3 regions of the Hydrogenophaga sp. L99 genome follow, and region 2 is predicted to be linked to each of the others. Evidence: predicted binding sites of a transcription regulator. Region 2 holds the regulator's gene; each other region holds the start of a gene.
The links. The regulator FNR, encoded in region 2, switches genes on or off when oxygen is low (the NO sensors DNR and NnrR bind a similar motif). The targets are predictions, from matches to a motif close to TTGATNNNNATCAA.

Region 1: the regulator FNR is predicted to act here: its motif matches at 3,977-3,990, upstream of AC4QBL_RS17635 (hemerythrin domain-containing protein).
Region 3: the regulator FNR is predicted to act here: its motif matches at 1,475-1,488, upstream of AC4QBL_RS07540 (DUF2189 domain-containing protein).

What each region holds. Positions count from the first base shown of each region.
Region 1 covers NZ_CM178972.1:3,678,434-3,687,983, forward strand. The annotation lists gene AC4QBL_RS17620 (ATP-binding protein) at 115-1,278, shown strand; gene AC4QBL_RS17625 (YbfB/YjiJ family MFS transporter) at 1,316-2,575, opposite strand; gene AC4QBL_RS17630 (hypothetical protein) at 2,548-3,156, opposite strand; gene AC4QBL_RS17635 (hemerythrin domain-containing protein) at 3,307-3,903, opposite strand; gene AC4QBL_RS17640 (alkene reductase) at 4,049-5,104, opposite strand; gene AC4QBL_RS17645 (heavy metal translocating P-type ATPase) at 5,270-7,543, opposite strand; gene AC4QBL_RS17650 (heavy-metal-associated domain-containing protein) at 7,773-7,970, shown strand; gene cueR (Cu(I)-responsive transcriptional regulator) at 7,967-8,419, shown strand; gene AC4QBL_RS17660 (Spy/CpxP family protein refolding chaperone) at 8,607-9,224, shown strand; gene ubiM (5-demethoxyubiquinol-8 5-hydroxylase UbiM) at 9,335-9,550, shown strand, end outside.
Region 2 covers NZ_CM178972.1:1,823,214-1,832,763, forward strand. The annotation lists gene thrS (threonine--tRNA ligase) at 1-730, opposite strand, end outside; gene aceA (isocitrate lyase) at 978-2,297, opposite strand; gene AC4QBL_RS08730 (DMT family transporter) at 2,681-3,607, shown strand; gene AC4QBL_RS08735 (sulfite exporter TauE/SafE family protein) at 3,629-4,288, opposite strand; gene hemN (oxygen-independent coproporphyrinogen III oxidase) at 4,363-5,742, opposite strand; gene fnr (fumarate/nitrate reduction transcriptional regulator Fnr) at 5,925-6,644, shown strand; gene AC4QBL_RS08750 (hypothetical protein) at 6,755-7,048, opposite strand; gene AC4QBL_RS08755 (hypothetical protein) at 7,130-7,426, opposite strand; gene ccoG (cytochrome c oxidase accessory protein CcoG) at 7,470-8,843, opposite strand; gene ccoP (cytochrome-c oxidase, cbb3-type subunit III) at 9,014-9,550, opposite strand, start outside.
Region 3 covers NZ_CM178972.1:1,596,857-1,606,406, forward strand. The annotation lists gene rimP (ribosome maturation factor RimP) at 1-118, opposite strand, end outside; gene AC4QBL_RS07535 (DUF2788 domain-containing protein) at 381-602, opposite strand; gene AC4QBL_RS07540 (DUF2189 domain-containing protein) at 606-1,406, opposite strand; gene AC4QBL_RS07545 (ABC transporter ATP-binding protein) at 1,597-3,225, opposite strand; gene AC4QBL_RS07550 (ABC transporter permease) at 3,222-4,259, opposite strand; gene AC4QBL_RS07555 (microcin C ABC transporter permease YejB) at 4,259-5,284, opposite strand; gene AC4QBL_RS07560 (extracellular solute-binding protein) at 5,419-7,260, opposite strand; gene fabI (enoyl-ACP reductase FabI) at 7,299-8,096, shown strand; gene AC4QBL_RS07570 (DNA ligase) at 8,117-9,043, shown strand; gene AC4QBL_RS07575 (HP1242/YdcH family protein) at 9,142-9,357, opposite strand; gene AC4QBL_RS07580 (Orn/Lys/Arg family decarboxylase) at 9,394-9,550, opposite strand, start outside.

The DNA.
Region 1 (9,550 bases), 1.9 Mb from region 2:
AGGCCAATTGCGGGGCGCGGCTGGCGTCCACCGGAATACCCGCACCCAGCCAGCACACACCGCCTTACCAGCCCACTATAATTTTCTATAGTCGTCTATAAAAGGGTGTAAAACATGAATGCCAACCCGCCTATCTTCAAGCGTACCGAGCTGGCTCAGCGGCTGGCGACCCAGATTCTGGCCAACAAAGTGGGCTCGGTGGCTTCATCAGGGCTGTTCCTGGCAGCGCCCCGGCGCACCGGCAAGTCCACCTTCATGCGCGAGGACCTGCGGCCTGCACTGGAGCAAAGCGGCGCCCATGTGCTGTACGTGGATCTGTGGTCCAACAAGGCCACGGACCCCGGCGAAATGATTGTGTCCACCGTGCGGGCTGCGCTCCACCAGAATGCCAACGTCATGGCCCGGCTGGCCCGCAAGATCGGGGTGAACACCGTCGCCGTGCCCGGGGTTTTGGAGCTGTCACTGAACCAGATCGGGCTGGGTGTGGCCATTTCGCTGAGCGATGCGCTGGCTGATCTTTCAGACGAACTGAAAAAGCCCATCGTTTTGATCATTGATGAAGCGCAGCATGCGATCACCAGCGACAAGGGCTACGACGCCCTCTTTGCCCTCAAGGCGGCACGCGACGAGCTCAACTCAAGCCAGCACAATGGCTTGAGGATCGTCGCCACCGGCTCCAACCGGGACAAGCTCGCCATGCTGCGCAACAGCAAGGAGCAAGCGTTTTTCGGTGCACCGCTGGTGGCATTCCCGGCCCTTGATGCGTCTTTTGTGCAATGGTTTTGCGAAGGTGTCGATCTCCCAGCGCCGCTGGACCCCGAAGCGGTCATAGCGCTGTTTGCCAAGGCTTCCAACAGACCCGAAATACTGGGCGCGGCAGCCGAGGAACTGCGCTTTGACTTCGAACTGCAACCCGGTGACGTGCCTGCCCGGTTCGAAGCCTCCGTGCTGGCCCAGATCTCGTCTGCGGAAAAAGAGACCCTGCGGGTGGTCAACTCGCTCACACCCCTGCAGTCTGCGGTGCTGCGTGTCATGGCCGCGCGCCAAGCCGACTTTGCTCCTTTTCAAGAGGACACACTCTCCGCCTACAAAGTGGTGCTGCGCAGCATCGCGCCGCACGAGACCCTGGAACCCGATGGATCAAACGTCCAGCAAGCCCTTATGGCGCTGCAAAACAAGGGACTGATCTGGAAGGAAACACGCGGGGTGTACGCGATCGAGGAAGGCTCTACGATGGACCTGATGCGCCAGCAGGGCATGTTGGACATGGTGCCCTAACGCCGCAACCCGGGGTCATGCACATGGCGCATGCGCATCACAAAGCCCGCTGCCGCAACGCCAACGCCGCCCCCACCCACAGCGCCAGCGCTGAAAACACCAGGCCGCGGGCCAGGCCGCCGGGGCCGTCGGCGATGAAGCCGACCACGGTGGGGCCAACGATCTGGCCGGCGGCGAAAACGATGGTGAAGGCGCTGATGCCGGCGGCCCATTGCGCGGGTGGCAGGTTGTGGCGCACCAGCGCCGTGGTGCTGGCCACCACCGACAGAAACACGCCGCCAAACAACAGGCCCGATGCGATGACCAGCGGCCACGCGGTGGTGAGGGCGGGCAGGATAGCGGCCACACCGAGCAGGGCGTTGAGCCGGGCCAGGGCCTGGCCGTTTTTGTGGCGGTCCAGCAAACCGGCCCAGATGCGGGACGACGCAATGACAGCCACACCGAGCAGGGCGTAATAGAGGGTAATGGCGCCGGGGGTGCTGCCCTGCTCGCGCAGCAGGGCGATCACAAAGGTCATGTAGCCGATGTAGCCCACGCCGAAGCCGGTGTAGCCGGCCAGGGCAAAGGCGAAATCGCGCGGGCGAAACACGCGCCCGGCCAGCGCGCGGGCCGCGTGGCCCACCTCACCCGGTGCCGCCACAGGTGTTGGGGGCGCCCCCGCTTCGCTGGCGGCGAGCACCCGGGCGGGCCAGGCCAGCAGCGCGGTGGCCAGCGCGCACAGCAGCGCCAGGCCCCACCAGGCCCAAGTCCAGGCGTGGGGCTGGCCGGCGGCGTGTTCCAGCACCCAGGGCACGCCCAGCGCCGACAACACAATGCCCACGCCGGTGCCGCCGTAATACAGCCCCAGCAAAAAACCACTGCGGTGCGGCTGGCGCGCGCCCAGGCGCGCGGCCAGCAGGCCACCGGCAATGAACACCAGCGCACTGGCCACACCGGCCAGCAAGCGCTGCGCCAGCAGCGGCCCGGCGGTGGTGAAAAAACCGCTGAGCGCCATAAACACGGTGGCCAGCGCCGAGCCCCACAGCAGCAAAGCGGTGGGCGCGCTGCGCCGCAGCAGCCAGGGCGTGGCCAGGGCGCCGAGCAAATAGCCCACGGCGTTGAAGGTGTTCATGGCCCCGGCCAGGGTGTAGCTCCAGCCCAGGTCTTCGCGCATGGTGGGCAGCAACAGGCCGTAGGCAAAGCGGGTGATGCCCAGCGACACCGCGGCGCCCAGCGACAGCGCCAGCGCCAACCGCACGTAGGGGGTGGGGTCGGCGGCTGGGTCCGGGTTCAGGCGGGGCTGGATGGGGCTTGGCATGGCCCGGCCATTGTCGGCCAGTCCACCACCACGCCGGGTTGCCGGGCGCGACTGTCGGGCTCTTGGGACTCGTTGGGCTCCGGGAGCGCTGCCACCGCCACGCGCTGGCCAGGGCGCAGGTGCCAGGGCAGGTTAAGGGTGTTCCAGTCGACCACCTTGGGCCGCTCGCTGCGTGCCGCTGCAGCGGGTGCCTCGGGCAGCTCAGACTCTTGCCAGAACAGGCGCACATGCCGGTCCACCAGGCGGCTGAGGGTGGACAACAGCAAAGCGCCGCGTTCACCCGCCATGAAGCCATAGGTGCGCAGCACTTGCATCAGGTCGTACACCAGCGGGTCGTGCCCCAGGGGGCGGCGCTCCAGCTGGGCAATGGCCACCAGCACCAGCGCGTCGTTGGCGGCTTGTTCAGACGGCACCTTGGCACACACGTCGATCATGAGCGCGTTAACCGCATCAAAAAATGCGGCATGCCCGCCGCGGCCCTGTTCGTCGGGCAAGCGCTGCACCAGCAACACCAGGGTGTGCAGCAACCTGGACACGCCATAAGGGTCGTCAAAAGGGGTACGTTGGGCTGATTGAGACATGGTGCGGGCACACGTGTAATACAAATAGTTACATAAGTATGCACGATCAACCACAGATCGCCATTGATCCGCGTCAACTAAAACTATTTGTATTACCCGCCGAACCCGGACACCCCGCCGCGCCGGCCAGGCGCCGCATCGCTCAATCGCTCAGTCTTGCCCCAGCCCCACGGGTGCGGGCGCCCGCATCACGATGCGGGTGAACAGGCGGTCAAACTGCGGGTCGCGTGGAACCCGGTTGCTCAGCGGGTCCTGGTTGGTGGCAAAGGCGGCGTTCAGCGCATGCCAGTCGGCGTCGGTCAGGTGCTTTTCGGCTTCGGGCAGCACCACGGTTTCTTCCAGCCGCATGTGCTGCAAATAGAAATCCACATAGGCCGTCACCTCGTCCTCAAACGCCTTGCGCCGCGTATCGCCCAGGTACTCCCAGGCCATCAGCAGGTGCATGAGCTCGCGCACGCGCAGCTCGCCCGCACCGTGGTCACGCTCCAGCTGGTCAATGGCGCTCATGACGTGCGGCGCGGCCCGTGCCACGCGGGGAAACAGCAGGTCCGACTCTTTGGGGTGGTGCAGCTTTTCAGGGAACTCGTCGATGTAGAACAGCATGGCGCGCAGCACGTCAAAAAACAGCTCGTGCTGGTCTTTGCCGTCGGGGCTGGGGCCGCGTTTGACCATCTGCATGAGCGACTGCAACATGGCCGCCAAGGTGGCATGTTCGTCGCGGATGACGCGCAGGGCTTCGTGGTTCATGGCGTTGTCTCCGGAGGGTTGTTATGGCTGACAAGCAGCGTCCCTAGCATCCCGCAGATCGCCGTTTCGGGTCTTGATACAGGTCAACAAGCACCCGCCCTGCGCGGCCGACACCGACACGGCCGGCGACGCCGGCCGTGTCGGTTCACAGCGCCGGGTAGTCGGTGTAGCCCTTGGCGCCGGGCGTGTAAAACGTACTGGCGTCGGGGGCATTGAGCGGCGCACCGGCCTGCAGGCGCGCCGGCAGATCGGGGTTGGCCAAAAAGGCGGTGCCAAAGGCCACGGCGTCGAGCAACCCGGCCTGAACGGCCTTTTCAGCCTCGTCGCCGCTGTAGCCCATGTTGCCCACCAGCACGCCTTTGTAGTGGGCGCGTGCGGGCGTCATCACGTCGGCTTGCTGGGCCTGGAAAAAGTCGGCACGCATCACGTGCAGGTAAGCCAGGTTGAAGCCGTTCAAGCGCTCGGCCAGGAAAGCCGTGAGCCCCATCGGGTCGCTGTCGATCATGCTGTTGTAGCTGTTCAGGGGCGACAAACGCAGGCCCACGCGGCCTTCGCCAATGGCGGCGTTCACCGCGGTCAGCACCTCAAACAGGAAACGGGCTCGGTTCTCCAGCGAGCCGCCGTAAGCGTCGGTGCGCTGGTTGGCACCATCGCGCAAAAACTGGTCGATCAGGTAGCCGTTGGCGCCGTGCACTTCCACACCGTCAAAGCCGGCTTGCACCGCGTTGCGGGCGGCTTGGGCAAAGGCTTCCACCAATGCGGGTATTTCGTCGGCGCGCAGCGCACGCGGCACCACATTGGGCCGCTTGCCTTCGGGGGTCTGGGTGTCGCCGTCCACCGCCAGCGCGCTGGACGACACGGTTTCTGCACCCCCGTTCAGTGCCGGGTGGGCCGCGCGCCCGGCGTGCCAGATCTGCATGAAGATGCGCCCGCCACGGGCGTGCACCGCGTCGGTCACCACCTTCCAGGCTGCAATCTGCTCGGGGCTGTACACGCCCGGCTCAGACACAAAAGCCGACGTGCCGGGCAGGATCATGGTGCATTCGGTGATGACCAGGCCGGCACTGGCGCGCTGCGCGTAGTACTCGGCCATGAGCGCGTTGGGCATGTGGCCCGCGCTGGCGCGCGCCCGGGTGAGCGGTGCCATGAGAACGCGGTTGGGCATGGTGATGGCGCCGGCTTGCAAAGGGGTGAACAACATGAGAACTTTCAGAAGGGAGGGAATGGGGAGCCAAGGCCGCGACCCAGGGGAAGTGGCCAGCGGGGCGCGACCTTAACACCGCCCCACCGCCGGCGCTGCAGCAAGGGAACAGCAAAACCTGTAAGCGCTCAGGCAGGCGCCAAACGCGACTGGCCATGCCGCAGCTCATGCGCCCGGCGGGTGCTCGGCCACTGCCGGCGGCGTCACCGGGGGTTTCCAGCGCTTGAGCAGCAAGGCGTTGCTCACCACACTCACTGAACTCAGCGCCATGGCGGCACCCGCCAGCACCGGGCTCAGGTAGCCCAGCGCGGCCAGCGGAATGCCGGCCGCGTTGTAAGCAAAGGCCCAAAACAGGTTTTGCCGGATCTTGGACACGGTGCGGCGCGAAATGTCCAGCGCGGCGGCCACCAGCATCGGGTCGCCCCGCATCAGCGTGATGCCAGCGGCGTGCATCGCCACGTCCGAACTGCCGCCCTGGCTGTGGCTCATGGCCAGGCCCACGTCGGCCGCAGCCAGCGCAGGTGCGTCGTTCACGCCGTCGCCCACCATGGCAACGGTGTGATGGCTTGTTGCTTGGTCTGCGCCGGCGCCTTCTCCAAGCCTCAGTTGCTTGATCACCGCCGCCTTGTCACCCGGCAGCACCTCGGCAATCACCTCGCCCGCTTCAGCCTTCAGACCCAGCTTTTGGGCCATGGCCAAGGCGGCGCCCCGGTTGTCGCCCGACACCATGAACAAGCGCATGCCCTGCGCGCGCAGCCCCGCCAGCGCGGCAGCGGCGCCGGGCTTGGCTTCGTCGGCAAACGCCAGCAGCGCCAGCGGTGCCCAGGTGCCGGCCTCGTTTTGCGCGGCCAGCACCGACACCGTGGCGCCTTCGTTTTGCAACACCTGCGCACGCTCGGCCAGCGGGCCCAGCGCTGCGGCGAGTTCGTCCATCCAGCGCAGGCTGCCCAGCGCCAGCCGCGCGCCCTGCACGGTGCCCCAGCCGCCGCGCCCGGCCACGGCTTGCACGTCTTGCGCAGCGTCGGGCGCCACCGCCAGGCCGCGGGCGGTGGCAGCGTCCAGCACGGCGCGCGCCAGCGGGTGGGCGCTCTGCGCCTGCAGTGCGCTGGCCGCCTGCAGCACCGCCAGCTCGTCCACACCAGCGGCGGCTTCAATCACCTGCAACCGGGGGTGGCCCACGGTCAGGGTACCGGTCTTGTCAAACGCCACCGTGTCCACGCGGTGCGCGATCTCCAGCGCTTGCGCGTCTTTGATCAAAATGCCGTGCTGCGCGGCCACACCGGTGCCCGCCATGATGGCCGTGGGCGTGGCCAGGCCGAGCGCGCAGGGGCAGGCAATCACCAACACAGCCACGGCATGCAGCAAGGCCTCTTCCACTGGCGCGCCGAGGTACAGCCAGCCGCCCAGCGTGACCAGCGCGATGACCAGCACCACCGGCACAAACACCGCGGCCACCTGGTCCACCAGGCGCTGCACCGGCGCCTTGGCGGCCTGCGCGTCCTGCACCAGCGCAATGATCTGGGCCAGCACGCTTTGCGCGCCAATCGCACGCACGCGCACCTCCACCGAGCCCTCGCCGTTGAGCGCGCCGCCGGTCACAAAATCACCCGGCTCTTTGGCCACCGGCATGACCTCGCCGGTCAGCATCGACTCGTCGGCCTGCGTGTGCCCCAGCAGCACCTCGCCGTCGGCCGCAAAGCGCTCACCGGGCAACACGCGGATGATGTCGCCCGGCAACAGCTCGTCCACCGGCACGTCGGTGAGCTCGATGCGGCGCACGCCATCGGGCAGCAAATGAGCGCGCTCGGGCCGCAGCGCGTGCAGCGCACGGATGGCGCTGGTGGTCTGGCGCTTGGCGCGGGTTTCCAGCCATTTGCCCAGCAGCACCAGCGTGATCACCACCGCCGAGCCCTCGTAATACAGGTGCACCATCTCGCCCGGCTCGGCCTTCCACCACAGCCAGGTGGACAGCGCCCAACCCGCCGTGGTGCCGATGGCCACCAGCAGCTCCATGTTGCCGGTGAGGGCCTTCAGCGCGTGCCAGCCGGCTTTGTAAAAGCGCGCACCCAGCACAAACTGCACCGGCGTGGCCAGCACAAACTGGATCCAGGCGGGCAGCATCCAGTGTTTGCCAAACAGGTCGCCCACCATGGGCAGCGCCAGCGGTGCCGACAACAACACACCCACCAGCACGGGCCACAAATCCAGCGGCACACCCAGCCAGTGTGCGGGGCTGGCGTCGTCCATGGCGTCGGTGGTGCGCGGCTCGTAACCGGCGTCGCGCACAGCGCGTTTGAGCCGGGCCAGCGTCTCAGCGTCGCCCGTGCCCGCCAGCGTGATGCGGGCCGACTCGGTGGCCAGGTTCACCGTGGCGTCGCTCACACCCGCCTGCTTCTTCAGCGTCTTTTCCACCCGCGACACGCACGAGGCACAGGTCATGCCGCCAATGCCCAGGTCGATCTGGCTCGAAGCGTTGGGGTCGGTCTGGTGGGCGTGGCTCGTGGCTTGGTTCGGTACATTCAAACTTGTCATGCCAGAAGCATAAGCTTTACCCCGGTGGGAAGGTCAAGCGACAAGGTGTATCTTGTTTTCTGCAGCAGACTTGACCTTGACACGGTGTCAAGCCTGAACATAGGCTCACCCCCAACCAACACCATTGGAACTCACCATGAACCAGATCTTTTCCGTGCAAGGCATGACCTGCGGCCATTGCGAAAAAGCCGTCACCACCGCCATCAAACTGCTCGACCCCCAAGCCGTCGTCAGCATCGACCGCAGCCAGAACCGGGTTGAAGTGGACACCGAACAGCCCCGCGAAACGGTGGCCGAAGCGATCCGCGAAGAAGGCTACACGGTCGCGGCATGAAGGCCTGCAGCCACGCCAGCGAAGCCGATCCGTCGCTCGACGCGGTCAACGCCTGGCCGGTCAACATTGGCACGGCGGCGCGGCTCAGCGGCATTTCGCCCAAGATGCTGCGCCACTACGAATCGCTCGGCCTGCTGGGCACCGTCAACCGCACCGACAGCAACTACCGCCAGTACAGCCTGGCCGATGTGCACACGCTGCGCTTCATCCGCCGCTCGCGCGACATGGGCTTTGGCCTGGACGCCATTGCCGAGCTGGTGAGCCTGTGGCACAACCGCCGGCGCAGCAGCGCCAGCGTGAAACGCATTGCCCAAAAACACCGCGACGAACTGAGCCAGCGCATCGAAGCGCTGCAAGCCATGCAGCGCAGCCTGGACGGTTTGCTGCACCTGTGCCCGGGCGACGGGCGACCCGGCTGCCCCATCCTGGACGACCTGAGCCATCCTTGATCTGGCGCAAGGTTCAACCCGGACACGGGATCAAGACCCATGGGGTATTCGGAACAAAACTTTACAGAAGCGACTCAATAGGTCACCGAGCCGATACACGGTGCTCGCACACTGAACCCATTCCAGAAACACACACCCGCTGCGGTTTCAGGAACGTCTTTCAACCACCGACTCAGGAGTGAACACCATGAAACTGATTTCCAAAAAAGGCCTCATCGCCGCCGCACTGGCCACCGCTTTTGTGGGCATCTCGGCCACCGCCATTGCACAAGGCATGGGTGGCATGCCGCACGGCGCACACGCACAGCACATGGCCCAGGCCACCACCGAAGCTGGCAAGCCCGACATGAGCCAACGCCATGCCCAGCGCATGGAGCGCATGCAGCAACACCACGCCGAGCGCCAGGCCAAGCTGAAGGCCGAGCTGAAGCTCAGCGCCGAGCAAGAACCTGCCTGGAACGCCTTTGTGGCCCGCACCGCGCACGAGCCCCGCGCCATGAAGGCCGGTGCGCGGGAAGACTGGTCCAAGCTGACCACGCCTGAGCGCCTGGACAAAATGCAAGCCCTGAAAGCCGAGCGCGACGCACAGATGGCCAAACGTATCGACGCCACCAAAAGCTTCTACGCCGCGCTCACGCCCGAACAGCAAAAAGTGTTTGACACCCAGGCGCACGGCGGCATGCAGCGCGCCGGCATGAAGGGTGAACACCGCATGGGTGGCAAAGGCGGCCACCATGGCATGCACGGTGACCACAAAGGCATGGGTGGCATGGGCTGTGAAGCCGGCATGCCCAAACAAAGCTGAACCCTGGGCGCCAGACGCCTGCCCAGCCCAACAGCCCCGGCCACCCCGGGGCTGTTTTGCTTGATGCACATCAAGCCCCGCGCAGCAGCCTGCCGATAAGCTGCCCCGCCATGGACTTTGACCTCATCATCATCGGCGCCGGCCCCGCCGGGCTGTGCCTCGCCCAAGCTTTGCGAGGCAGCGGTTTGCACATCGGCCTGGTGGAGCAAAGCAGCGTGGCCACGCTGCAAAACCCGGCGTTTGACGGCCGCGAAATTGCCCTCACCCAGCACAGCGCGGCGCTGCTGCGCCAGCTCGGCGTGTGGCACCACCTGGGCGAAGCCCAC
Region 2 (9,550 bases):
GGTGGTCTCGCTTCTCTGCCTCCTCGATCATGGTCAGGTGTTGCTGCAAGTCGTCCTTGCTGGCCCAGGCCGTGCCGTAAATGCGTTGCAGCATCTCGTTGCGGTGATCGCCGCGCCAGTAGGCGCCCGCCACCTTCATCAGCTTGAAGTGCTTGAGCTTGCCGGTGCTGGGCACGTGTGGGCCGCGGCACAGGTCTTCAAAATTGCCCTCGCGGTACAGAGACACGTCCTCGTTGCTGGGAATGCTGGCAATGATTTCTGCTTTGTAGTGCTCGCCCTGCCCTTTGAAATACGCCACGGCTTCGTCGCGTGGCAGCACACGGCGCACCACCGGCTCGTCTTTGCTCGCCAACTCCGCCATACGCTTTTCGATGGCCACCAGGTCTTCAGGCGTGAAGGGACGCTTGTACGAAAAATCGTAGAAGAAGCCGTTTTCAATCACCGGACCAATGGTCACCTGCGCATCGGGAAACAATTCTTTCACCGCGTAAGCCAGCAGGTGGGCGGTGGAATGGCGAATCACCTCCAGGCCGTCGGCATCTTTGGCGGTGATGATGGCCAGCGGGCTGTCCGCCGTGATCTGAAAGCTGGTGTCCACCACCTTGTCGCCAATTTTGCCGGCCAGCGCAGCTTTGGCCAGGCCGGCGCCGATCGATGCAGCAACTTCGGCTACGGTGACCGGACCAGGAAACTCGCGTTGTGAACCGTCGGGAAGCGTGATGTGAAGCATGGGTGTCCAGAAACAAAAAAGCGCGGCATGGAGCCGCGCTGGATGGAGTTGAAAAGGGGAATCGGGCAGGCGCGAACTGCGGACCTCAGGAGGCCAGAGGGAAACGCCTTGTAGTTCGCGGTGTCATAACCAGATTGCCTTTCTCGCTCTTGCTGTACTTTGAAGCTCTGAATTTTCCCACAAAAAAGCCCGGGGGTGGCCCGGGCTTTCTGTCCCAACAGCCCCTGGGGGCTTGTGAGGCTTCCGATCAGTGGAACTGCTCTTCTTCGGTCGAGCCGGTGAGGGCTTTCACGCTGGAAGAACCGCCCTGGATGACGGTGGTCACGTCGTCGAAGTAGCCTGCGCCCACTTCTTGCTGGTGCGACACGAAGGTGTAACCCTTGTCACGTGCAGCAAATTCCTGCTCCTGCACCATTTCGGTGTAGTGCTTCATGCCTTCGCCGCGGGCGTAGGCGTGGGCAAACTGGAACGTGTTGAACCAGTTGATGTGGATACCGGCCAGCGTGATGAACTGGTACTTGTAGCCCAGCGCGGCCAGGTCTTCCTGGAAGGATGCGATCTGGCTGTCGTTGAGGTTCTTCTTCCAGTTGAAGGAAGGCGAGCAGTTGTACGACAGCAGCTTGCCGGGGCACGAAGCGTGCACAGCCTGGGCAAATTCGCGGGCAAAACCGATGTCAGGCACACCGGTCTCGCACCACACCAGGTCGGCGTAGGGGGCGTAGGCCACGCCACGGCTGATGGACTGCTCCAGGCCGTTCTTGACGCGGTAGAAACCTTCTTGCGTGCGCTCGCCGGTCAGGAAGGGCTTGTCGTTGGCGTCGTGGTCGCTGGTGATCAGGTTGGCGGCTTCGGCGTCGGTACGGGCCAGCACGATGGTGGAGACACCCATGACGTCAGCGGCAAAACGGGCTGCGATCAGCTTTTCGCAAGCTTCTTGCGTGGGCACCAGCACCTTGCCACCCATGTGACCGCACTTCTTCACGGCGGCCAACTGGTCTTCAAAGTGAACGCCGGCGGCACCGGAAGCGATCATGTTCTTCATCAGTTCGAACGCGTTGAGCACGCCGCCGAAACCGGCTTCTGCATCGGCCACGATCGGCAGGAAGTAGTCCACAAACTCGGGCGAACCTGGCTCGATACCGCGGCCCCACTGAATTTCATCAGCGCGCTTAAAGGTGTTGTTGATGCGGCGCACCATGGTGGGCACCGAATCGTAGGCGTACAGCGACTGGTCGGGGTACATGGTCTCGGAAGTGTTGCCATCAGCGGCGACTTGCCAGCCCGACAGGTACACAGCCTCCAAGCCGGCCTTGGCCTGCTGCATGGCCTGACCGGCGGTGATGGCACCAAATGCGTTCACGTAGCCTTTTTTGGCGCCGCCGTTGACCTTGGCCCACAGCTTTTCAGCGCCGTTTTTGGCCAGCGTGTATTCAGGCTGCATGCTGCCGCGCAGACGCACCACGTCGGCGGCGGTGTAGCCGCGCTTGACGCCCTTCCAGCGGGGGTTGGTGGCCCAGTCTTTTTCGAGGGCTTCGATCTGTTGCTGGCGGGTCAGTGTTTGGGACATGAAACTACTCCGTGAGGTTGAGAAAACAGGTTCGGCCACTTGGCTTGCAAGGACAGTGCCGATGAACAGACTTTAAGTCTTATAGAAGAGTTTGAAAAGCTCTTATGTCTTATACAAGACAAATATTTTATCGTTTAAATTCAATGCACTTCCTATGATATTTCTCAATATGGGAATTTGTTTCCCGTAATGAGAAATATTCTTGCATTGCAGCATTTTTATTTTCCACATTATGAAGATCGATGCCCTCATCGTGGGAAACGGCTGTGGGGTGATCCCTACATGTCTGGGTCCGAACCACGCCAACGCACAACTTCGGTGCTTTGGATGAATCAGGCATGATCCGCAGCCATGCAAATCCAATCCATTCGAAAAGGTGCGCCATGAACCGATGGTGGGCGTACGCCAGCCTGGGCCTGAGCATGGCATTGGTGGGAAGTTATGTGGCGCTATCCAAGCCACTGGTGTTGGTGTTTCCCGTGTTTTTGCTGGCCTGGATGCGCTTTGGCATTGGTGGTCTGGCCATGTGGCGGTGGATGCGCAAGCCCGCCGACGAGGCCCCCATATCAAGCCACACACGCCGCCTGTTGTTTCTGGAGTCGTTCCTGGGCAACTTCCTGTTTTCGATCTGCATGCTGTTTGGGGTAAGCATGACCACCGCTGTGGCCGCGGGCGTGGTCATGTCGTCCATACCTGCCGTGGTGGCTGTGCTCAGCTGGTTGTTTCTGCGCGAGCGCATCGGCTGGCGCAGTGCGGCTGGCATTGCTTGTGCGGCCATCGGCATCGGGCTGTTTTCCTTGCAGAAAGCAGACCCGGCCATGCCGGTGCTGGCTGATACGAGTGGCCCCTTCGGCATCAGCCGCAGCCTGCTAGGCAATCTGCTGGTGTTTGCAGCGGTGGTTTGTGAGGCCGCCTACGTGGTCATTGGCAAGCGCTTGACCGATGGTCTGAGTCCCAAGCGCATTTCGGCCATCATCAACCTATGGGGCTTTGCCCTTGTCACGCCGTTTGGGGTGTGGGCTGCATGGCAGTTTGACTTTGGTGCGGTCCAGGCACCCGTTTGGGGCCTGCTGGTTTTTTACGGTTTGGCCGCCAGCATGTGGACCGTGTGGCTTTGGATGACCGGCCTGAAGACAGTGCCCGCATCACAAGCCGGCGTGTTCACGGTGATGCTGCCGGTGAGCGCTGCCGCCATTGGCGTGCTGTTCATGGGCGAACGGCTCACAGGCTTGCAAGTGGTGGCGTTTGGCATTGCGCTGCTGGGCCTGGTGCTGGCCACCCTGCCCGGCCGGCGTGCCCGTGCCGGCTGAGGCCCCATTCAGCGACAAAGATCAGGCACACCAGAGCCCGGTGGGGTTGGTGATGCCCATCCACAGGGCCCAGCCCGACGTGGCTGCCAGTGCCAGACCGGCAAGGCGAATGCCCCACGCACCTGAGCGGCCACCGCGCAACCGCAACAGCAGCCAAGGACCTGCGGTAAGCGATATGGATGTGCCGATGGAGAACAGCGCCATGATGGCAGCGCCCTCTGCTGCATTGGCCGACAGGGACGCCACCAACAAGGCCGAATACAGCAAGCCACAAGGCATGAGTGCCCATGCAGCACCCAACACCACAGGTGCGCGCTGTCCCAGTGAGGCCATCACAGGACGGGCCTTTCGCCAAATCGATTGACCGAGGTTTTCAATCCAGGCGGGCTGGCGGGCCTGCCAGATCAGCACGGCACCGAGCAAAAGAGCGGCCACATGGAACATTGTCCACACAGGGCGCAGCACCGCGGTGTTGGTGCCCAACCAGGCCAGGCCTTGCACCGAGCCGGCGGCAAAGGCGCCGAAGAGTGCGTAGCCCAGCATGCGGCTGAACTGGAAGGTCCACAGCGCGCGGGTGCTGCGCTCACCCGCCGCACGGCTGATGCCCGCGCAAGCCGCGCCGCACATAGCCACGCAGTGGGGCCCGCCCGCGAGGCCCATGAACAGGGCCGTGATCGCCATTGAAGTCTGCATAAGTCACTGTAGCGCAGGCCGGGCACGGGCAACGCCTGCGCCCGCGGTATCCCGCTGAACGCTCAGATGATTTTCGAAAAACGCGCCCGGTCCAGGTCAACCTGCAGGTTCTTGTCAAACACCATAGCGATGGCACGCACGAGAAACCAACCTGTAGCCGTGACCTCGACGCCCGTGTCATCCATGGTGACCAACCCGCTCTCTACAAAGCCGGACAGCACTTCCAGCTCACGCGCGAAGTAGGACTTGAAATCGATCAGGTGGCCGAGCTCGATGGATTCGTATTGCAACTGGCCTTGGCACATGAGCGACATGATGACGGAGCGTCGCAACAGGTCATCCCGCGTCAAAGCCAGGCCGCGCACGATAGGCAGACGCCCCTGGTCCAGCGCGTCGTAGTACTCGTCCAGCGTTTTGGCGTTCTGGCTGTAGGTGGCGCCAATGCGTCCGATGGCCGAAACGCCCAGAGCGATCAAATCGCAATCGGGCTGGGTGCTGTAGCCCTGAAAGTTGCGGTGCAGACGGCCTTGGCGCTTGGCCACGGCCAGCGCATCGGTGGGCAAAGCAAAGTGGTCCATGCCCACATACACATACCCCGCGTCCATGAACGCGTCCAGCGAGGCCGACAGCATGGCCAGCTTGTCGCCGCCGCTGGGCAGTTCGGCAGAGATGATGCGGCGCTGTGGCTTGAACCGCGAAGGCAGATGGGCGTAGGCATACAGCGCAATGCGGTCCGGACGCAACTCGTTGACCTGGGCCAAGGTGCGCGCAAAAGATTCCGGGGTTTGCAGGGGCAAACCGTAGATGAGGTCCACATTGACCGACTCAAACCCGATCTTGCGGGCGGTTTCTACCAAGGCAAAAACCTGTTCAGCGGGTTGTACCCGGTGCACCGCTTTTTGCACCGCCGGATCGAAATCCTGCACACCAAAGCTCAAGCGGTTGAAGCCCAGTCTGGCCAACGTCTGCAGCCGCTGGTCGGTCACCGTGCGAGGGTCCACTTCAATCGAATACTCACCACCCGGCACCAGCGTGAAATTGCGCCGGATCATCGACATCAGGTCTTCCAGCTCGGCATCGGACAGAAAAGTGGGGGTACCGCCGCCCAGGTGCAGCTGCGACACGCTGTGACCTTGCCCGAAGTGCTGCACCTGCAGCTCCACCTCACGAGACAGATAGCGCAGGTATTCGGCTGCACGTTCGTGGTGCTTCGTGATCACCTTGTTGCAGGCGCAGTAGTAGCAGACCGACTCACAAAACGGAATGTGCACATACAGCGACAGCGGCAGCGCCATGGAACCCACTCGGCGCTGCTCCAGCGCTTGTATATAGTCTTGCTCCGCGAAAGCTTCGACGAATCGGTCTGCCGTCGGGTACGAGGTGTAACGAGGCCCAGGAATGTCGAATCGCTTGAGCAACTCGTTGGAAATAGCATGACTCACAAACAGTTCTCCAGTTCTGAGGGCTGAATGTGCCGCATGAGCGCGCCAGCGCCTTTGATCTTGATCAAGGCCTCGGTCGGACCGGGGGTTGTCCCCAGGATTGCCCCCAGACTCCAAACCGGCCTTTTCTCGACAGTGCTCGGGCCGATGCGTTAAGCTAACCCCGCACTCCTGGAAAAATTATGGACATTCAAAGCATCAAAGTCGCCTGCTCAAGCTGCAACCTGCGGGAGTTGTGCCTGCCCATGGGTCTGAACAGTGAAGAGATAGACAAGCTCGACGCGGTGATTTCCACACGCCGCCGCATCAAGCGCGGCTCCGCGCTCTTCAACACGGGCGACAAGTTCACGTCGCTATTTGCCGTGCGTTCTGGTTTTTTTAAAACCTGCGTTACGACCGCAGACGGCCGTGACCAGGTGACCGGCTTTCAGATGACGGGAGAAATCATCGGTCTGGACGGCATCGTCAGCGACCACCACTCGTGCGACGCGATTGCACTGGAGGATGCCGAGGTGTGCGTGATGCCTTTTGACCAGGTGGAAGAGCTTTCACGCGAATTCACCACCCTGCAACACCACGTCCACAAGATCATGAGCCGCGAGATCGTGCGCGACCACTCGGTGATGCTGCTGCTGGGCAGCATGCGCGCCGAAGAACGGCTGGCGGCTTTCTTGCTCAATCTGGTCCAGCGGCTTCATGCCCGCGGGTTCTCACAGTCCGAGCTGATTTTGCGCATGACCCGCGAAGAGATCGGCAGCTACCTGGGTATGAAGCTCGAAACGGTGAGCCGCACTTTCTCCAAGTTCGTTGACGACGGCATTATCGAAGTGAAACAGCGCTATGTTCACATCAAGAGCACCGAAGGGCTCAAGCAGATCGTGAATCCGCAAACTTGCCGCTGAATCCACCGCGACACCCAACGAAAACCTGGGCGAATGCCCAACAAAAAAACCCCGGACAGGCGCATACGCCTCTCCGGGGTTTTTTGTTGGCGCTGAAGGCGCTAGCCGTTTCAGCCGCAGCGACCGTTCTTGGCGCAGTCGGTTGGTCGCTCGTCTGCGGGTATCGGGCAACGGTTCACCTCAAATGGCGACACGGCGAGCAAAGTTGTCAAGGCGCTGGAAACCATGGTTGCACCCCAGAACACAAAGAACGCGAGGGTGTAAACCGCTTCCCGCGACAGGGCCAGAGGAGAGCCAAACCAATGCAGATCGCTGGGATCGACAAAAGCAAACACCACCATTTCCAGCACCGCGGCCACCAAAAAAGCAGGCCATGCTATCCACATCAAACGCTGTGTCCACATCGGTGCGGCTCCTCTTCCATATCTGTTTTTGTTAAAGCGACAAGCACCCGGGTACAGCTGCACCGGTAGCCAGGCTGGCCATTATTTTTCAGAGGGCACCAAAGGTGAAGCCGCATGGTTTCGACCCTGATTGGCTGGCTGCACAGCCATCAGCGCATCGATCCTTGCTTGCCCCTCCAGTGCCAGTGCCGCCCTGCGCTCTCGCTCGTAGACCTCCTTGTCAAGCACCGGATCCTGGTCCATCGACGAAATGACCACCATGGTGCTGGTCGCTATCACCCCACACAACAGAAGAGCCGGCACGAACACCACATGTGGAATTCTCCACCAGGGGGTATTTTCATGGCTTGGGGGCTGGGTCAAGGGCGCGTTGCTCATGTTGTAGCTCCGAAATGGGAATGTCAAATGGCGCTGAATGTCGTCAGCGCGGGACCAGGAAGGCAGCTTTCTCGGAAACCTCGACTGGCTCGTCACCAACCGAGCGGATGCCGAACTGGATGGGGTGCGAGCCCGGGTTTGCAGCATCCGGCGGTATCTGAACCCGAATCACGGCCGAGCGGACCTCAGTGGGCAACACCTCGACTTCGTTTTCCGAAGCAATGGTGACACCCGGCAGGCCGGACACCGTGATGACGTAGCGCTGTGTGGATTCGGTGGCGTTCATGATTTGCAGCCGGAAGACGTTTTCAATGCGTCCTTGCTCCACCATGCGGGCCAATGCGCCCCGGTCGCGGATCACGTCCACCTTGAGCGGCTTGCGCATGAACAAGCTGACCATCACAGCCAGGGTGATGGCCACCAGGATACCGGTGTAAACCAGCACCCTGGGTCTGAACGCTCGCTTGATCATTTGAGCCGTGGTCCAGCCCTGAGCAACCCCGTTCTCGGTGGAGTACTTGATCAGGCCGCGCGGATAACCCACCTTGTCCATGACCTCGTCACACACGTCAATACAGGCACCGCAGCCGATGCATTCGTATTGCAGACCCTTGCGAATGTCGATACCGGTGGGGCAGACCTGGACGCAGAGCGTGCAGTCAACGCAAGAACCCAACCCCAGCGCCAAGGGATCGGCCTTTTTCGATCGCGGACCGCGGGGCTCACCACGCTTTTCGTCGTAGGTGACGATCATGGTGTCTTTGTCAAACATCGCGCTCTGGAAACGCGCGTAGGGGCACATGTACTTGCAGACCTGCTCGCGCATGAACCCTGCGTTGCCGTAGGTGGCAAAGCCGTAGAAAAATACCCAGAAGGTTTGCCAAGGGCCCAAAGACGCGGCCAGCGACAAGGCAGCCAGATCGCGGATGGGCGTGAAATAGCCTACGAAGGTGAAGCCTGTCCAGAGCGCAAAAGCAATCCACAAGGCGTGCTTAAGCCACTTTTTGCCCAGCTTTTGCGCGGAAAAATCAGCCTGATCCAAGCGCATACGGGCCGAGCGATCGCCCTCGACCTTTTTTTCGATCCAGAGAAAAATTTCGGTGTAGACCGTTTGTGGACACGCGTAACCACACCAGAGGCGACCCGCCACGGCCGTGAACAAGAACAGGGCCAGCGCAGAAATGACCAACAGCCCGGTCAGGTAAATGAAGTCCTGCGGGTACAGCACCAAGCTGAAGATGTAGAAGCGACGGGCTTCCAGGTCAAAAAGAACCGCTTGACGAGCGTTCCACTCCAGCCAGGGCAAGCCGTAAAACACAATTTGTGTGATCCAGACCGTGATCCAGCGCCAGTTTGAGAACATCCCCGATACAGAGCGCGGGTAGATCTTTTGCCTCGCGGCATACAAAGAAACCATCTCCTCATCGTCGTCTTTAGCGCCCCGAGGGGACACAGCAACGATGGGAATGATGGGCTTGCTGGCGTTGCTGTCTGGTGTGTCGGAACTCACGAGGAACCCGGAAAGGAAGGCAAAAAAGTAAGGGCGGCGGTCATCACAACCGCCGCGGTCTCAGGGGCACAGAGTGCTTAATTGGCCGGCTTGTTGGACATGCCCCAGACGTAGCCGCTGAGGACGTGGATCTGGGCCTCGTTGAGCAACACCGACTGTCCGGGCATCTGGTTATTGATACCGTTGTTGACGGCGCGAATGATGGCTTCTTCGCCCCAGCCGTGCAGCCATACACCGTCGGTCAGGTTGGGTGCACCCAGGGCGGTGTTGCCCTTGGCGTCCATGCCGTGGCAAGCGGCGCACGAACCAAAATTGCTCCTGCCCTGGGAGGCGCGCACGCTGTCGTGCGGACTGCCCGACAGGCTGAGCACATAGTGAGCCAGATTGCGGACGTCTTCAGGAGAGCCCACAGCAGCGCCCAAGGGCGGCATCACACCGTTGCGGCCTTGGGCAATTGAGACCTTGATCGCTTCTGGGTCGCCACCCCACAGCCAATCGCCGTCGGTGAGGTTGGGGAAGCTCCTGGCGCCACGGGCATCGGAGCCGTGGCACTGGGCACAGTAGTTCATGAACAGGCGCTCACCCACAGCCATCGCCTGTGCGTCACCAGCCAG
Region 3 (9,550 bases), 230 kb from region 2:
GCGCTTGCCAAGGCCAATCAATGGTCACGCGCAATAAACCACTGCCAGAGCGATCAAGCTCCACCAGGTCAAAACCCAGTCCAGTGACGGTTTGCTCTACGGTTTCTTGCCAAGCCATTGTGTGTGGTGTCTGCCCTAAGGGTTTGCGTGGGGGTAAAAGCGTTCGGCCAAAAAAAATGGGCCGGTAGTAACCCGCCCATTTGGTCGTGAAGCTCGCATTATACCCCGGTTAAGGGGTGATTTGCAAGTTGCGCGGCGTTCAAACAGGGGGCACTTCGCTGAACCCTGAGGGACGCAGCAGCGAGGCATGTTCCGCTACATGCAACGGGCGGCGTCATGCAAGCCGGATAGGCAATCGGGCGCAGGCCAGCGCGAACCGATCAGATGCCCAAGACCCACTGAATGAGGTTCTTGGCCATGAATCCCAACATGCCAAACGAGAGCACCAGAAACAGAATGAAGGTGCCGAACTTGCCGGCTTTGGATTCCCGCGCCAGATTTAACACGATGAACAGCATGTACAAAATAAAGGCACCCACACCGAAGGTGAGGCCGAATTGGGCGATTTGCCCTTCCGTGTAACCAAACAGGGTCGTTTCCATGGCTCAGCCTCCGCCAATCGACTCGATTCCGCTGGGCAGAGAAACAGGTCTCATCGTGAGGTCGCAGTAAGCGTGCCAACTGGCATGGGCAATCAGCGGAATGACCACAACCAAGCCCAACAGCGCGGTGAACATGCCCACGCCCACCAACAGCCCGATCAGCACAGCCCAAAAGGCCATGGGTGCCGGGTGATTGGCCACGGCACGCCAGCTCTCGGCCACCGCCATGCTGACGGGGACCGATGTGTCAACCAGCATGGGGATGGCCACCACGCTGGATGCAAACACCGGTGCGGCCAGCAGGGCACCCAGTAGCAACCAGGCCTCAAACAGGCCGATGTCACGCACCAGCACCACATGTCGCAGGAAATCGATGGGTTTGTGGATGGGCTCGGGCGACCACAGCGTGATCAAACCCGCCGAGGTGAGCACCCAGCCGGTGCCGGCCAGCCCGAGCAACAAACCGAATCGAACCAGGCGACCGTCGCCGGAGCGCCAGAGGGCGATCACTTCGGGCATGCCCACGCAACGCCCGCTGTTGCACGCCCGGCTCACGTGGTAAAGGCCGGTGGCCAGAATCGGCGCCACGATCAAAAAGCCGGAGAAAGCGCCCGCCAACAACCAGAACTGGTCGCGCGCGCCCCACAACAGCAACCAGCCACCGGCCGCCAGCAGCAAACCGTGCCACAGCCCGGGCGCAGGGTTGCGGCGCAAATCGGCCCACCCCAGCGCCAGCCAGCGCAAGGGTGAGCCCAGGGAAACGGGGACGGGCATGTTGGGCGCAGAAGAGGGGTGGTCGTTCATTCGAATTTGCATGGGGCACGGCAGCCGGGCGGAACCCGCTTTTATAGTGGTTCGGCGCAGTCTGGGGGTTGATAAAAGTCAAGTATGACCGCAAGCCGACACAAGCCTTGCGCACGCGAGGCAGCGCCTGAAGGCGAGCAAGAACAACGCAGACCCAAACGATCGGATGCCAGCACGCGCACCCGGCAGCTCAGGCGGCGGCTTGAACCAGCGTACTTGTGTAGGGATGGGCGGGTCGCTCAAGCACCTGTTGCACCGCGCCGTGCTCCACCACCTGGCCATCTTTCATGACGAGCACGTCATGGGCCATGGCGCGAATCACGTCCACGTCGTGCGTGATCAGCAAATAGCTCAGCCCGCGCTCGCGCTGCAGGCGCTGCAGCAGGGCGAGCACCTGTTTTTGCACCGTCACGTCCAACGCGCTGGTGGGTTCGTCCAGCACCAGCACTTGCGGGCCCACGATCAGCGCTCGGGCAATGGCCAAGCGCTGGCGCTGCCCGCCTGAAAACTCGTGCGGGTAGCGCTGCAACCAGTCGCCGGCCTGGGTGGGGTCTTGCACCAGACCCACTTCGGCCAGTGCGGCCACCACGCGCTGGCGCCGCTGCTCTTGCCGCAGTTCCGGCTCGTGAACCAGCAGGCCTTCGCCCACGATCTGTTCGATGGTCATGCGGGGTGAGAGCGATGAAAACGGGTCTTGGAACACCACCTGGATGCGCTGGCGCAGCGACCGGCTTTGGCCTGTCCTCTGCGCCTCGGCCCAATCGGTACCCGTGACTTGCAGGCTGCCCTGGTGCGGCAGCAGGCCGAGTGCTGCCAGTGCCAGGGTGGATTTGCCCGAGCCAGACTCTCCCATGACGCCCAGCGTTTGACCCGGTGCCAAGTCCAGGTCAGCGCCCTGCACTGCCACATAGGCGCCTTTTTTGAACCAGCCTTTGATGCCCGGCAGCGGCACGGGATAGCTCACCCGCATCTGCCGGGCCTGCAACACCGGGGGTGCAGCAGATACGACGGCGGCTTCCACCACATCGCGTTCCGGCCTGCTGGCGAGCAACATCTGGGTGTAGGGGTGTTGCGGCGCGGCAAACACGTCGGCGACAGCGCCCTGCTCCACCAACAGCCCGCGCTCCATCACCGCCACCCGATCGGCAAAGCGCCGAACCAGGTTCAAGTCGTGCGTGATCAGCAGCACGGCCATGCCGTGCTGGCGCTGCAAGTCGGCCAACAGATCCAGAATCTGGCCGCGCAGGCTCACGTCGAGCGCCGTGGTGGGCTCGTCGGCCAGCAACAGCTTGGGTTGGCTCGCCAGCGCCATGGCGATCATGGCGCGCTGGCGCTGGCCGCCGCTGAGCTGGTGGGGATAAGCGCCAGCGCGGCGAGCCGGTTCGGGAATGCCGGTGGAAGCCAGCAGTTCCACCGTGCCGGCCAACGCCTGGCGCGGCGTAAAACCTTTTTTAAGTTGCAGCACCTCGCCGATCTGGTCGCCCACGGTGTAAAGCGGGTTGAGCGCCGTCATGGGTTCCTGGAAGATGATGGCCACCTCGTCGCCACGCACACCGCGCAACTGGTGTTCGCTCATCTGCAGCAGGTCGCGCCCCTGCAGCAAAGCAGAGCCGCTGACTTGCGCGTTGTGCACCAGGCGCAGAAGCGAAAGCGCCGACACGGTTTTGCCCGACCCAGACTCTCCCACCAAGGCCAGCTTTTCACCCGCCGCAATGGAAAAGTCGATGTTTCGCACCACCGCGTGTCCACCGAAGGCCACGCTCAAACCGGTGACCTGCAGCAGGGGCTCTTTGGCGGCCGGGCTTGAGCGCTCCGTCATTTATCGGCCTTTCGAGGGTCCAGTGCATCGCGCAGCGCATCGCCCATGAAGGTGAGCAGCAGCAGCGTGACCACCAACACGGCAAAGGTGGACATCGAAATCCACCAGGCATCGATGTTGTTTTTGCCTTGGCTCAACAGCTCGCCCAGGGAAGGCGTGCCCGGCGGCACGCCCAACCCCAGAAAGTCCAGCGAAGTGAGCGCCAGGATGGCCGCACTCATGCGAAACGGCAGAAACGTGACCACCGGCGTGAGGCTGTTGGGCAGCACATGGCGCCAGATGATCTGCCAGCTGGACAGACCCATGGCACGCGCTGCGCGCACGTAGTCCAGCTGGCGGTTGCGCAAAAATTCGGCGCGCACGTAGTCGCTCAGGCCCATCCAGCCAAACAGACTAAGCAAGATCAGCAGCAAGCTGATGCTGGGCGCAAACACGGCAGAAAAAATGATGAGCAGGTACAGCTCGGGCATGGAGCCCCAGATTTCAATGAAGCGCTGGAAAGCGAGGTCGGTCTTGCCCCCAAAAAAGCCCTGAATGGCGCCGGTGACCACGCCCAGCACCACGCCGATGAAGGTGAGCGCCAAGGCAAACAACACACTGACGCGAAAACCGTAGATCAGCTGCGCCAGCAGGTCGCGCCCCCGATCGTCGGTACCCAGCCAGTTGTCACTTGTGGGCGCTGACGGGTTGGGCTCTTTGGCAAAGTAATTGAGCGTCTTGGGGCCGTAGGGGTTGGGCGCGTACACGGCCCAGTTGTCACCCCGAGTGATTTGTTCACGGATATAGGGGTCCAGGTAGTCGGTGGCGGTTTCGAAATCGCCACCAAACGTGGTTTCCGGGTAACTCTGAGCGATGGGGAAATAGGTTTTTCCCTCGTAGCGCACCATCAGCGGCCGGTCGTTGGACAGCAGCTCGGCAAACAGGCTGGCGACCACCAGCACACAAAAGACCACCAAACTCCAATAGCCCAGGCGGTTGCGCTTGAAGCGCTGCCAGGCGCGACGAGAAGGCGATGCAGAACTTGTCGGGGCCATCAGTCGAACTTCACGCGGGGGTCGACCCAGACGTAGCAAAGGTCGGAGATCAGTTTCGTCACCAGCCCGATCAGTGTGAACAAAAACAGCGTGCCCAGCACCACGGGGTAATCGCGCCGTATCACGCTCTCAAAGCTCAACAGGCCCAGCCCGTCGAGCGAAAACAGGGTTTCGATCAGCAACGAGCCCGCAAAAAAAGCGCCGATGAACGCACTGGGAAAACCGGTGACGATGGGAATGAGCGCGTTGCGAAAAATGTGTTTCCACAGCACCTGGCGCTCGCTCAAGCCTTTGGCCCGCGCTGTCATCACGTATTGCTTGCGTATTTCTTCCAGAAAGGCATTTTTGGTCAGCATGGTGGTGACGGCAAAACTGCCCAGCACCATGGCGGTGATGGGCAGGGTGATGTGCCACAGGTAGTCCACAATGCGCGCCGCCCAGCTGAGCTCTTCCCAGTTGGACGAGGTGAGCCCGCGCAGCGGAAACCACTGCAGCTGGCCACCAAAAATCACCAGCAAAGCCACGCCAAGCACAAAGCCGGGAATGGCGTAACCAATCAGCACCAGCAGGGTGGTGACCAGATCAAACCGCGACCCCGCGCGCACCGCCTTGGCCACACCCAGGGGCACGGCAACCAGGTAACTGATAAAGAAAGTCCACAAGCCCAGGCTGATGGACACCGGGAGTTTTTCCACAATCAGCTCGGACACGGCCTTGTTTTGAAAAAAGCTGGTGCCCAGATCGAACCGCGCAAACTGGCCGACCATCTGGAAAAAACGCTCGTGCGCCGGTTTGTCAAAGCCATACAGGGCTTTGATCTGCTCCAGCCGCTGCGGGTCAACGCCTTGGGCGCCGCGGTACACCGACCCGCCTTCGGCAGAGCCGCCCTGTCCGGTTCGCGCTTCGGCCAGGTACTGCTCAACCGGGCCACCGGGCACAAACTGGATCACCACAAACGTGAGCAACAAAACCCCAAACAGCGTCGGGATCATGAGCAAAATGCGTTTGAGAATGTAGAACCACATAGAGGGGATGTTTTAACCGACAAGGCCAACAGCATGGAGAAGCCGTGGCCGACCCAGAACATCGCGCAACGGGCTTTGCCGGGCCGCAGATGTTGCCCCCTTGGAGATTGATGCGCGCAGCGCAGAGCGGGGCCTCATTTGGCCCACCACGTGTCGATGGCCCAGGTTTCACCGGCTGCGTAGGGCGGCATCTCAGCGGGTCGGGCGAGCCGCCAGGCGTTGTACACCATGCGGTGGGTGGTGGCCGACCACTGCGGCACCAGGTAATGGCTGTGGCTAATGACGCGGTCCAGCGCTCGGCAGGCGGCTAAAAACTCGGGTTTCGATGGCGCATTCGACATGCGGGCAATGAGCGCGTCCACCGCCGGGCTGGCCACACCGGCGAAGTTGCCAGAGTCTTCCGTTTTGGCCGCCTGGCTGCCAAACAGATCGGCGTATTCCGCGCCTGGGTTGTGGGTGCCGCCGTAAGCAATGGAGATGATGTCGAAGTCAAAGGTGCGCAAGCGTTGCTGGTACAGGGCAAAGTCGACCGGACGAAACTTGAGTTCAATGCCCAGCTTTTCCAGGTTGCGCGCCCAAGGCGTGACCACACGGGCGCCGGTTTCGTTGCTGTCCAGGTACTCAAGCACCATGGCCTCGCCCCGGGCGTTGCGCAGCTGACCGCCCTGCACCGTCCAGCCCGCTTCGCGCAGCAAGGCCTGCGCGCGCCGCAGATTGCCGCGCAGCGAGCTGGCGCCATCGGTGCGCGGCGGCACCAGCATGGGTCCAAAAGCGGCCGGCGGCAGTTGATTTCGCCAGGGCGCCATCAGCGCCAGTTCGTCCGTGCCGGGCGTGCCCGTAGGCGAGCAGTCGGTGTTACCAAACAAGCCCTGCACACGCTGGTAAGCGTTGTAGAACATCTGGCGGTTCATCCACTCGTAGTCCATAGCCAGACCCAGCGCCTCGCGCACGCGGACATCGGTCAGCGGGGCACGGCGCGTGTTCAGCACATAGCTTTGAAAACCCGTGGGCAGGCGGTGCTTGAGCTCGGCCTTCACCAGCTCACCGCTATCAAACCGTTTGCCGTTGACACGGCGCGCCCAGTCTCCGGCCGAAAAGAAACGCATCAAGTCAAACTCGCCCGCCTTCAGCGCTTCCAGTTTGGCGGTGTTGTCTTTGTAAATTTTGACCAGGATGCGGTCGAAATTGGCGCTGCCACGGCGCACCGGCAGGTCGCGTGCCCAGTAGGCCGGGTCGCGCACATAGGTGATGTCTTTGCCAAACTGCACCGGGCCTATTTTGTAGGGCCCGCTGCCAATGGGTGGGTCCATCACCACCTGGTCAAAGGTCTTGCGCTGGCCCGTTTTGGGGTCGATGGCATTGCCCCAGGCCCGACTGAACACCGGCAGGCCACCCACCGTCAGGGGCAGTTCGCGGTTGGGCTTTTTGAAACGGTAGCGCACCGTGCGCTCGTCGATCACGTCCAGCCCGGCCACGTCTTCCAGAATGGTTTTGAAAGCCGGCGACGTATGCGGGCCCATGAGGGTGTCGAAACTGTGTTTCACGTCTGCGGCCAGCACCGGATCGCCGTTGTGAAAGCGCGCAGCGCTACGCAACCGGAACGTGACCGACAAGCCGTCTGGGGCCGCCGCCACATCTTCGGCCAGCAAGCCGTAACCGGCACCGGTTTCGTCCAGCGCCCCCACCAGCAGGGTGTCAAACATCAGGTTGGACAGGTAGGCCGGCGCGCTGCCCCGCAGGGTAAACGGGTTGTATTTATCGAAGGTGGACACCCGCAGGTTGCTCACCAGCTTCAGGTCACCGCCTTTGGGCGCAGCGGGGTTTACATATTCAAAGTGGGAAAAACCGGCCGGGTACTTCAGGTCGCCCCACAGTGCGTAGCCGTGGGCTGCCCATGCCGCAGGGCATGCCATGACCAGCCACGCAGCGACCGCCAAGGTGGTCCGGTAGCGAAGGAAGTGGCGGGTAATGCGCATGCGACAATTCTGCTGGAATTTTCTTTGGAGATTGAACAATGGGTTTTCTCGCAGGCAAAAAATTGCTGATCACGGGCGTACTGTCCAACCGCTCGATCGCCTATGGCATCGCCAAGGCCTGCCACCAGCAGGGCGCCGAACTGGCGTTCAGCTATGTGGGTGAGCGTTTCAAGGACCGCATCACCGAATTCGCTGCCGACTTCGATTCGAAACTGATCTTTGATTGCGACGTGGGTTCTGACGAGCAGATCGAAAAAATGTTCGCTGACCTCTCGCTGGTCTGGCCACAATTTGACGGCTTTGTACACAGCATCGGTTTCGCACCGCGCGAAGCCATTGCCGGTGACTTCCTGGACGGTCTTTCGCGCGAGAGCTTTCGCATCGCCCACGACATCAGTGCCTACAGCTTCCCGGCCATGGCCAAGGCTGCGTTGCCCATGCTGAACAACAAGTCGGCCCTGCTGACCCTGACGTACCTAGGCGCCCTGCGCACGGTGCCCAACTACAACACCATGGGCCTGGCCAAAGCGAGTCTGGAAGCGTCGGTGCGTTACCTGGCTGAGTCGCTCGGCCCCAAGGGCATGCGCGTCAACGGTATCAGCGCCGGCCCCATCAAAACCCTGGCTGCAAGCGGCATCAAAGACTTTGGCAAGCTGCTCGGCATGGTGGCCAGCGCGTCGCCGCTGCGCCGCAACGTAACGATTGAAGACGTGGGCAACGTGGCCGCGTTCCTGATGTCCGACCTGGCTGGCGGTGTCACGGCAGAAATCACCTACGTGGACGGTGGCTTCAGCCACACCGCAGGCGTGAGCCGAGACAGCGACGCGGTCGCCTGAACCCCACGTTGAACGCAGCCATGAACGTTCTCGTGGCTGCGCCAATCTCTTCCAGCAGGCGCCGCCTGCTGATCGCTGGGTTGGCACTGGGGCTTGGCTGGCCCCTGGCTGCGGCGTGGGCCAACCCCAACCAGCCGCCAGCGCTCATGCTCTCGGACGTGTACCGGCTGGGCACCCCGCTTGAAGCCTACTGGCTCAGCGAAAAATACGACGGTCTTCGCGGCTACTGGGACGGCCAGCGCTTGCTGACCCGTGGCGGTCAGACCGTGCAGGCACCCAGCTGGTTCACCGCTGGGTGGCCCGCGGTTCCCATGGACGGCGAGCTGTGGGCTGGTCGCGGCCGGTTTGAACAAGCGCTGTCCACCGTGCGCCAGCAAACACCCAACGAAGAGGGTTGGCGCGGCATCCGATTCATGGTGTTTGACCTGCCTGCGCACACGGGCACCTTCACCCAGCGCATCAGCGCCTACCAGCAACTGGTGGGCCAGTTGTCACAGCCCTGGGTGCAAGCGGTGCAGCAAGAAAAAGTCAGCACCCACGCCGAGCTGATGAAACGGCTGGACCGCATGGTGCGCGACGGTGGCGAGGGCCTGATGCTTCACCGGGGCGACGCGCTGTACCGCGCGGTGCGCAGCGACGACTTGCTGAAAGTCAAGACCCACGAGGACGCAGAAGCGCGGGTGACGGGCCACCTGCCCGGCCAAGGCAAATACGCCAACAGCCTGGGTGCGCTGCAGGTGCAAACACCCGATGGCCGCCAGTTTCGGCTGGGGTCTGGCTTGACCGATGCACAGCGGCACAACCCGCCGGCAGTGGGTGCCTGGGTAACCTACCGTTTTCGCGGCCTGCACGCCAGCGGCCTGCCCCGTTTTGCCAGCTTCGTGCGCGTGCGCGACGACATGAACACGCTCACACCCGAAATCGTCCCAACACCCCGCCAGCCGTGACGGCTGACCGCCCTCGCCCGCCGGCGCTGAAGACGAAAAAAAGCCCCTGAAGCGACCGGTGGGTCACGTCAGGGGCCTCGGGATCACGTCAACCAGCGTCAGGCACTCGCTTTGCGCAAGATCTCGTACAACTCGTCTTTGAGCAGCAGCTTTTCCTTCTTCAACTGCTCAATTTGAAACTGTGAACCAGCTTCAATACCAGCTTCCATGTTTTTGATGGTCTGGTCCAGCGCGTTGTGCTTGTCAAACAGGCGGGTGAAGTGGTGGTCGTGGCCCTTGAGTTGGGTGATCAGGTCGCGGTATTCAGGAAACATTCAAACTCCTTTCAGTGCAGGTAAGAATCTGACAGGTTACCCCGCTTTCACGCAATCGGCAAAGTAGCGCTTGCGGCCTTCTTCGTCCTTCACCTCGACCAGGCCGTGGATGTCGGTCTCGAAGCCTGGGCACTGGGCGTTGAACTCCCGCGCAAACTTGAGGTAGTCCACGATCTTCTTGTTGAACACCTCA